DNA from 2 places in the Paraburkholderia sp. BL17N1 genome. Region 2 is predicted to be linked to the other one. Evidence: riboswitches for the same ligand, from Rfam matches in the RefSeq annotation. Region 2 holds a riboswitch; the other holds the start of a gene.

Region 1 (4,473 bases), 2.1 Mb from region 2:
TCGTGGGTCTGTAGTAGATAAGCCCTCAGGAAGAAGGCACGGCTGTGGCTGAGCTTGAGTTGCGCGACCTGCAGCTTGGTACGCTCGCCGTTGATGACGGCCCAGTCCTCGCTCCAGTCGAACTGGAACGCTTCGCCAGCGGCAAACCGGAGGGGAACGAACGTCCCGCGCCCGGTCGTATTTGCCTGCTCGTGCTGCTCCTGTCGCCAGCGCCGGGCAAACGCCGCAACACGGTCATAGGAGCCAGTAAAGCCCAGCACGCAGAGGTCCGCGTGAATCTGCTTGAGGGTTCTACGCTGTTTGCGGGGCCGCGTCGCCTCGGTCTTCAACCACCCAGCAAGCTTCGCAGCAAACCCGTCGAGCTTGCTGGGGCTGTGGCGTTCGGGATAGGCGGGCAGTACGGTGCCGGCCCGTATGTAACGCCTGACCGTGTTTCTGGACACGCCCAGCCGTTTGGCAATCTCGCGCAACGAGACATGATCGCGAAAGTGCCAGCGTCGGATGATGCTCAATATAGCCACGTCGATCACTCCGTTTCCCCTGCCCGTTGCCGAGCAGGTCAGTGTTCTACGTGGGTCAATATTCGATGCAAATTACTGCGCAGGCTGGGTCAGGATTCGGTGCAAATCAACAACCTGGACGGGCGCATCTGGGACTCACGCATGGCGTTTATCGATGCGTTCTGCTATGAGCGGTAGGCAAGAAACGGTGGCAGCGCGCAGTCCGACGGCGCCACCGATGAGTACCCGTGGTGGTCATGGCCCGTGCTGAAGGATGGCGCAAGAGCGTGTTCGGGCCTGGTACCGGACATATGACGTGTCGGACTCATACTCCGCCGCTGCGCGAGCCCCGTGAGCACGCAGCCAGAAGTTAAAGTCGTGTCGAATCCCAGGCGATTGTCCTACTGGCCTGCACGGGAGTGCTGAGCTTGACGGGTGGCGATTTGCTCAGCCTTGGTTGGGCGGCCCCGGCGGCGGCGCATGTGCGCCTGCTCTTTCGGAGCTGGTTCCTCGGTCGCAGAGAGTTGTTTTGCCAACCAAACTTCAACGTCACCCGGACGGAAGCGCAACAGTCGGCCGAGCTTGATGCATGTCGGCAAATCGCCGCCGTTCGAATGGCGGTTATAGATTGTTTGCTCGGCAAGACCGAGTGCGGCTGCAAGAGCCTTTGGAGTGAGAAGGTGTTCCACAGGTCACATGGCTATTCAAGCAGTCACATGACTGCACTGAGTATAGTTGAAAGTTACCGCCATCTTCCTGCAGCTACTTTCCGCGCGGCATGCTGCAATTTTGCTGCACACGCTGCAGTAAATCGCGGTAACATGCAGCAACTCAGGGTAAGGTAAGTCCTTGATTTTGCTGGGTCGAAACAGCAACTATACGCTTGCGCGAGGCCCTCCGAAGGCAGGGGTTGCTGGTTCGATCCCAGCCGGGCGCACCAAAAAAGAGTCGATCTCGCTCAAGGGCTTACGCAATATGCGCTAAGCCCTTTTGTTTTTACGGTCATGTCGTGTTCAGACGACTGCCGCCTAAGCTCCCACATTCCTGCAAGTAATCGTCCCTCGACGCCCTGCGTACGCTCGCATGCGCTTCGCAGAATAATCCTAGAAACATGCACTTTGTCTGTATTGAAATTAAGAATCGGACGTTTGAAGGTCTCCATGCGGACATTTCGCATTGCCCCACCCTATCCCCTTAATTAGCATGGTTTGCTCATGCAATTTCCATCGCATGAATACCCCGGAGCGGCATTTCGACATCGCTTCACTGATTAATAAAGGTGTGGCGATCAATCCGCGCGCCGATCGTTTTATTGCAGGTCATGTACAAAATAACCCGGCTGATCTTAACCGCATCGATCATGATGCTATCCAATCTCGTCCACGCGCAATCGGCGGCGCCTCAAACAGGTGCGAGCGAGTTTGCCGGTCCCTATGTGGGTTTCAAGTTGGGTGTGAATACCTCCGATGCCTCAGGCGTTGACAGTAAAGCATCGCACACCACGGTTTTTCCTGGTTTCACGGCGGGATATAACTTTGACGTCGACCGTTTCGTCGCAGGCGCCGAAGTTTTTGCCGATCTGCATCATGGCTCGACAACCTATAAAGACGGTGGAATCGATGCGAAATTCGGCATGCCGTTCAATCAGTTCATGCCCTATGTCCGTATTGGGTTGACAACGGATTGGCCGAACATCCGCCCTCATTGGGGTTTAGGCGTCGAATATAAATTCGCTAAGCACGTGAGTGCGGTGGGCGAATGGACAACCGACACCAGCAATCACGACGGCACCCGAAGAACGAATAACAGCCTCACAATCGGCGTGCAATATCACTTCAACTGACGTGCTGGATTCGCAACCGCGCGGCTAACCGATCGGGCTCGAACAACCGCCTTGCCCGCAACAAGGTTGTTGAAAGCGCCCCCTACCGTTAGAATCCCCCGGTCACTGGGGAGTAGCCTTCCTTCATGCCTTGAAGGAGAGCGCGTCAACATACTTGGCCTGCGGGTCATGGCGCGTTCGACCGGGTCGGTTTGGCGAGACCATTGACGCACTGCCTCGTTCTGGTCGGACGGGCGGCGGTGCGTCATTGGTTTGTCATCTACGTCCGGCCGCAGAGTTGCCCTGTGAAACATCGTCGCATCCAGCAAGTCTCCCCTCTCGTCCGTCCGCCGCGCCTCTACTTCTGCCTGTCCGCGGAGCGCCGCGCATGACGGGTCTCCTGTTCGAACTTGCCATCATGCTGGTCGTCATTCTGGTGGCGGCCGAGCTCTTCACCAATGCGCTCGAGCATCTGGGCGAACGCCTCAAGATTTCCGAAGGCGTGACGGGTTCACTATTCGCCGCCGTCGGCACGGCGTTGCCCGAGACGCTCGTACCGCTGCTCGCGATCGCCGGCGGCACGACCGATAACGTGGTCAACCAGGAAATCGGCGTCGGCGCGATTCTCGGTGCGCCGCTGATGCTCTCCACCCTCTCCACCTTCCTCATGACGCTCGCGATTCTCGGCTCACGCGGCGCGCGCGGCTGGGTCGCGCCGGAGCGTACGGGTTTCACGCGCGACCTCAACTATTTCCTGTGTGCGTTCGTGCTGGCCGCCGCGGCGATGTACGTGCCGCATGAGCAAATGATCGTACGCGCGCTCTTCAGCGTCGCACTGGTCGGCGTGTACGTCACCTACGTGGTGATGACCTTCCGTGCATCGAATGACCTGGTCGATGCCGGTCACGGCACTGAAGCGCCGGGCAAGATGTTGATCTCGCGCCTCGGCGTGCCGACCAACCTCGCGACCATCGTGGTGCAACTGGCGCTCGCCGTCGCGTTGCTGGTGTGGGGCGCGGAAGGCTTCATCCATGGTGTGCGCGGTGTCTCGCAGGCGCTCGGCGTGTCGCCGCTGCTGCTCTCGCTGCTGATCATTCCGATCGCGACCGAACTGCCCGAGAAGGTCAACAGCATTCTCTGGATTCGCCGCGGCAAGGACACGCTGGCGTTCGGCAACATCACCGGTGCGATGGTGTTTCAGGGCACCTTGCTGCCGGCAATCGGTATCCTGCTGACGCCGTGGGTGCCGCGTATCGAAGTGGTGACCGGCATCGTGATCACGCTGGCCGCCGCGGCGTGGCTGCGGATCAATGTGCGTGAGCGCGGCGTGCCGGTGTGGGCGTTACTGGTTTGCGGGGTGTTGTATGCAACTTATCTGGCGATCACGCTGAGCCGCTAGACGAGCCGTCGGCGACGTTCGAATCAGTCGCAGAAGGCCGCTTGGCCCACGGCCTTCTGAGTTTCAGGTTCAGTTCGGCCGGGCCGTTGTCGGCGCTGCGGTCGCTGCCGCGCCGTCCGGCTTGAACACGACTCTCCAGTCATCTTTCATATCGACGACAAGCCAGCCTTTCGCGCCGGCCTCGTCCAGACCTTTGTCGAGTTTGCCGCTCTTCGCCGTGCGGTCGTATGCGTGTTCGCGTTCCGCGTCCGTGTGATGCACGAGCGCGGCGAGGCGCGGGCCAGCGCCTGCCGAGGTCCATTCGAGCATTGGCACGTCGCCATCCGCGTTACCGAACGCGATCACCGGACGTCTGCCGATCACGCGCTCGATGGCGAGCGGTTTGGCCGAGCCGTCGACCAGCGTGTCGACTTGTGCGAGGCGCGTCAGCGAGACCGCACCGTTGCTCTGGCCATACCGATACTTAACGGTGCTGCCGATCACCTGCTCGGGCGGAATGCCGTACATGCGTTGGGCGACGTCGCGGGCGAACTCGGCGTCGCCGCCCGTCACCAGATAGGTCTTGAAGCCGTTCGCGCGCAGATAGGCGAGCAACTCGAGCATGGGCTGATAGGCGAGATCGGCGTAGGGCCGGTTGAAGTGCGGGTCAGCCGCGGAATCGAACCATTCGTGCACGAGTGCGGCGAACTGATCGCCCGTCATGCCGGCGTGGGCCGCCGCCAACACCCGCATCGAGCCGCTGTCGCCGGTTG
Region 2 (4,473 bases):
AAGTATTTGACTTCGATGTTTGTGGCTAGTGAATGCGGCCACCACGCGCGGCGGTGGCGGGCGTTTCAATCGGGTAGCAGCCTGACGACGTCGACATTGAAACGTGGGTTCTACTCAGTGTGAAAGGAGAGCGAAATGGACGACCCTTTCAAGCTTCAGCGCTTTATCGACGCACAGGATCCGCTCTATGCACAGGTCTGTGCCGAACTGCGCGACGGGCGCAAGCGAAGCCATTGGATGTGGTTTGTATTTCCGCAGATCCAGGGGCTTGGAACGAGTGCGACGGCGCAAAGGTTCGCGATTTCGTCGTTGGCCGAGGCCGATGCTTACTTGCGCCATCCAGTACTGGGTGAACGCCTCAGGCAAACGACGCAGTACGTCAACCTTGTCGAAGACCGCTCGATAGAGGACATTTTCGGGTATCCGGATTACCTGAAGTTTCACTCGTCGATGACGCTGTTCGACCGTGCCGCGCTCGACAAAGAACCTTTTGCTGAAGCACTCAGGAAGTATTTCCACGGCCAACGCGATCCGCTAACGTTGGAGCGCGTCTAGCAGGCGGTTGCCAGGCGGCGGGTCTAGCGGCGACCGGCATACCGTTTGCTCGATTAAAAAACGTTCAGCCGCACGTCCGAACCAGGTGCGCGCATCGGGCGCGAAGATTCCAAAGAAGAGAAGAGCGACAAGTAAGGGATGGCGCGCGGCACTCGGACTCCGAAGGAGGGCGTAGTCATGACGCAGAGTGAATCAGTCGAACAAACCGGCGGATGTGCATGCGGCGCGGTGCGGTTTCGCGTCACCGCGCGCCCCCGGCGAGTGTCGATATGTCACTGCATGACATGTCGGCGAATACATGGCAACGTGTTTGGCGGTTATGCCATGTTTGACCGAAGCGCTGTGGAGTTGTCTGGTCCTACGCAGGCGTGGCAAAGTTCGCCCGGGGCGCGAAGGCATTTTTGCCCGACATGCGGGTCAGTCGCTTTCATGGAAAGCAACGACAGCGACGAGCTGGATCTTCCGCTTGGAGCCTTTGACCGTGTGGGCCTGTATGAGCCGAGCTACGAGCTTTGGTGTTGCCACAAAGAGCCATGGCTGCCCGCCGGGGTGCGTGCCGAATATCGCGAAGGCAGAGCATGACGCTCGCACGAGGTCGATAAGGGCAGAGTGATGGTTTTGCGGCGTGGACGCTACGGTCGTCGGCAGGTCCGACTCTATGTGCTCGCTTTGATCAGCCGTCAGGTAATCCCGCCGTTATGGGCATTTGCGAGTTGCTGTCGCCGGGTAAGAACTACAAGGTCGGTTGCCGATTCGCAATCCGCACGGATGCAGATGAAATCGACCGATTGATGCCAGCGGGCGTCTCTATCGTCGCAAAACGATTCAACCAAAAGCGGCATGAAGTTTGCGAAGAGAGAAGACACGCCAACCTTCTGGAGCCGCTCATGACTACACAACCTGGCGCGCCTTCGTCCACTGACGAACTCGACACCGTTCCAGACACGTCGAGCCCCGCCTATGCGAGCCGTCACCCTTTGACGCGCGTGTTCGACCGCTTTGCAAGCCTCGTCACGCGATGGGCCGGCTCACCCGCGGCGTTCTGCCTTGCCGTGCTGACTGTCGTCGCCTGGGTCGTGACCGGGCCCATCTTCCACTACTCGGATGGATGGCAACTGGTCATCAACACCGGCACCACCATCATCACCTTTCTGATGGTGTTTCTGATTCAGCAGAGTCAGAACAAGGACAGCATCGCATTGCATCTGAAGCTGAATGAACTGCTTTCCTCGCATCGGGCAGCGAACAACAATCTGATCGGTATCGAGGACGCGTCCGAGGAAGAAATCCGAAGACTTGCGGCAGCTTACCTGCGTTTGTCGACCCAATCCGCTGGCGATGCTCAGAACAAGGGCCGCTGAGTGCGACCCGCGCACTGACTGTCTACCCATCGCCCGATACAGGCACGCTTGCCTTTAACAAGTTCGAAAGCGGAAAGGTGCGGCGCCGCTTTTTTCGAAGGCAAACGCCACGCCGAGATACTTCGGCGATGCCTCCTTCGCGCTTTGCCGCACGCGCGCCGCACGCGTATCAACCAACCTTCGAACTAGAACAGCGGGTGCTCATGCGGATACAGCGCCGTCCTGAGAGCAAAGCCGCCCAGGACAACGAAGATGATGGCCGCCAGAATGTGGACCGCTTTGGTCGGCAGGCGGTCAGCAAACTTGTGGCCCAGGTAGATGACAGGCACGTTGGCCAGCATCATGCCCAGCGTGGTGCCGGCGACCACCCCGAAGAATTCGTGAAATCGAGCGGCCAGAGCGATCGTGACAACCTGCGTCTTGTCACCCATTTCAGCGAGAAAGAACGTTAGCGCCGTGGTGCTGAACACGCCCATCGGATGCGTGGTCGACACCGCCTCGGCACCGTCGAGTTTGTCGGGAATCAGAATCCAGACGGCCATGACGGCAAACGATGCGACGACTGCCCAGTTCAGGATCGAGGGACTCAGAACACTGGCAAGCCATGCGCCCAATGCGCCGGACGCGGCATGATTGATGAGGGTTGCGACAAAGACGCCGAGAATGATCGGAATGGGCTTGCGATATCTGGCGGCCAGCACCAGAGACAACAGTTGCGTCTTGTCGCCGATTTCGGCTAGACCGACCACGCTGGTCGAAACGAGGAACGATTGCATAGGTTGTGGGCCGGGCCGCGCAGTCAGTACGCGATGACACGCATTCCGGCGACCCGGTCAGGTCGGAATGCGAGTCACCGGTCTTGCCAGGCATAGTGCTGTGCGCGCCATGGCGGTCTGTCGACCACCAAGTATGTTGACGGGCACCCTCGAGCATTGCGGTCGAGGCGGCTACTCCCCAATGAGAGGGGCGATTCTACAGTGTCTCGGTCGAGTAAGGCAAATCGTCAACTTTCCGAATTCCTGCATGAAAATCACACGGGAGATGCGCTTGCGCGCTTCGTCGAGATCGGCGGACTCGTAAAGTCTGAATTCGCGTCAGGCCAGCGCGCTAAACGGAGACTTGAGCATGACTACCCGGCCGAGCGGCATCTCACATCATGCCGCCCATGCTTCCGAGGCCGCCGACTCCGGCTCCGCCCGTGCCGCTATTCGGTGCTGTCATTAACGGATGTGCCGCCCCCGCGGACGTCATCAATGCGACGGCGGCGGTGTCCGGTTCGCCATTCGCGTCGATGACGCCGCGCGCGAGGAGTGCTTCGAGATCGCTGTCCTCGCCGGGTTGACCGGCAGTGAAGGCGGTGGTCAGGAAACTGGGCGCGGATAGCGTCACACCGTACGTCTGCTGGAGACTCTGGACGACCGCGGCCTGCGCAGTCAGGACGTCGGTCTGATTCGCCAGCACCTGTTGGAACTGTGAGTTCACCGGGAAACCGGCTGTCAGCCCGCTTTCATTCGTGCCGAGTTGCGCCGCCAGATACGACACCAGCAGATCCGTCTCCGGCGTGACGTTGTACGTGCCGCCGGCGAACGCAACGGAATGCAGCATCGTCACGCCTGAAGTCGCGGCGATCATGCATGGCATCACGGCGCCGAGCGTCGCGTGAAAGTTGCCGTTCGCATCCGCCGCAACCGACATCGAGCCTCGCGCGCAGTCGATCTTGATCGTCGCGTTCGCCAGCGCCTTGCCCGTTGCCGCCGTGCCGCCGATCGAAACCATCGAGGTGCCGCTTCCACCACCTCCGCCTCCGCAGCCCGCGAGCCACGCGACGGATGCCGTCAGCAGCGCTGCGCCGATAGGCCGAACGAATTGCTGCTGTCGAATGTTCATTGATGTCTGCCGTTGATTCGGACATGCTGTCTAAACGATCCGACGCCGCCACCTATTCCATCTTTCGCGCAACCCTTTAGGTCACACGATTGGAATAGCGCGGCGCCGCGAGCCGTTTATTCAGGTTATCGACGCCGGGTCATTCGAGTCCGGCATCAGGGCGGGGCGGCCGGTGGCGATCGACGCATGCAACATGCTCGGGCAACCCTTCAAACGCCGGTCAATCAGCACGGATCGAACCATGACGTTTTGCGGATCTGGCATTTCCGATCATCCGGTAGGCGGGCGCATTCTGCCTGCTGCAAGATGCCCCGCAATCGCGCGGCTGTTGCTGTACGTACTCGCATCGACCTGCCTGGCTGTCTCGACGGGCGCGTTTGCGCAACCGGCCAGCCCGGCGGCGCCGGCTTCGTCCGCCACATTGGCGGGATGTGCGGATGCCGGCGCGTCGCATACCTTGGATGCGGACATCGACGAGTTCCGCTGTCTTCCGGCTCGCGAACAGGCGGCGTCGTTGCGCACGCGGATCGAAAACCACTCGATACTGAGTTTGACCGACGATCAGATCCTTGCCTTGATGGACGCGATGAAGCCGGACGCCTTCGTCGAGTACGCGAAGACCATGATTCCCGACGACGCCTACGAATACAGCATGTTCCGGCAGGAGCGC

Evidence for each region. Region 2 has a riboswitch for manganese ahead of B0G82_RS16330 (TMEM165/GDT1 family protein). Riboswitches for the same ligand answer to the same signal wherever they lie in the genome.
Region 1: it holds a riboswitch for manganese, as region 2 does, so the genes downstream of both, B0G82_RS06560 (sodium:calcium antiporter) here and B0G82_RS16330 (TMEM165/GDT1 family protein) in region 2, are expected to answer to the same signal.

Annotation. Positions count from the first base shown of each region.
Region 1 covers NZ_RBIW01000001.1:1,510,613-1,515,085, forward strand. The annotation lists gene istA (IS21 family transposase) at 1-530, opposite strand, end outside; gene B0G82_RS06550 (helix-turn-helix domain-containing protein) at 902-1,189, opposite strand; gene B0G82_RS06555 (outer membrane beta-barrel protein) at 1,822-2,343, shown strand; yybP-ykoY riboswitch at 2,439-2,614, shown strand; gene B0G82_RS06560 (sodium:calcium antiporter) at 2,711-3,721, shown strand; gene B0G82_RS06565 (HAD family hydrolase) at 3,791-4,473, opposite strand, start outside.
Region 2 covers NZ_RBIW01000001.1:3,624,755-3,629,227, reverse strand. The annotation lists partial or broken gene B0G82_RS40300 (ABC transporter substrate-binding protein) at 1-6, shown strand, start outside; gene B0G82_RS16345 (DUF1810 domain-containing protein) at 136-555, shown strand; gene B0G82_RS16340 (GFA family protein) at 733-1,137, shown strand; gene B0G82_RS16335 (low affinity iron permease family protein) at 1,443-1,916, shown strand; gene B0G82_RS16330 (TMEM165/GDT1 family protein) at 2,102-2,692, opposite strand; yybP-ykoY riboswitch at 2,698-2,884, opposite strand; gene B0G82_RS16325 (hypothetical protein) at 3,066-3,803, opposite strand; gene B0G82_RS16320 (DUF1571 domain-containing protein) at 4,045-4,473, shown strand, end outside.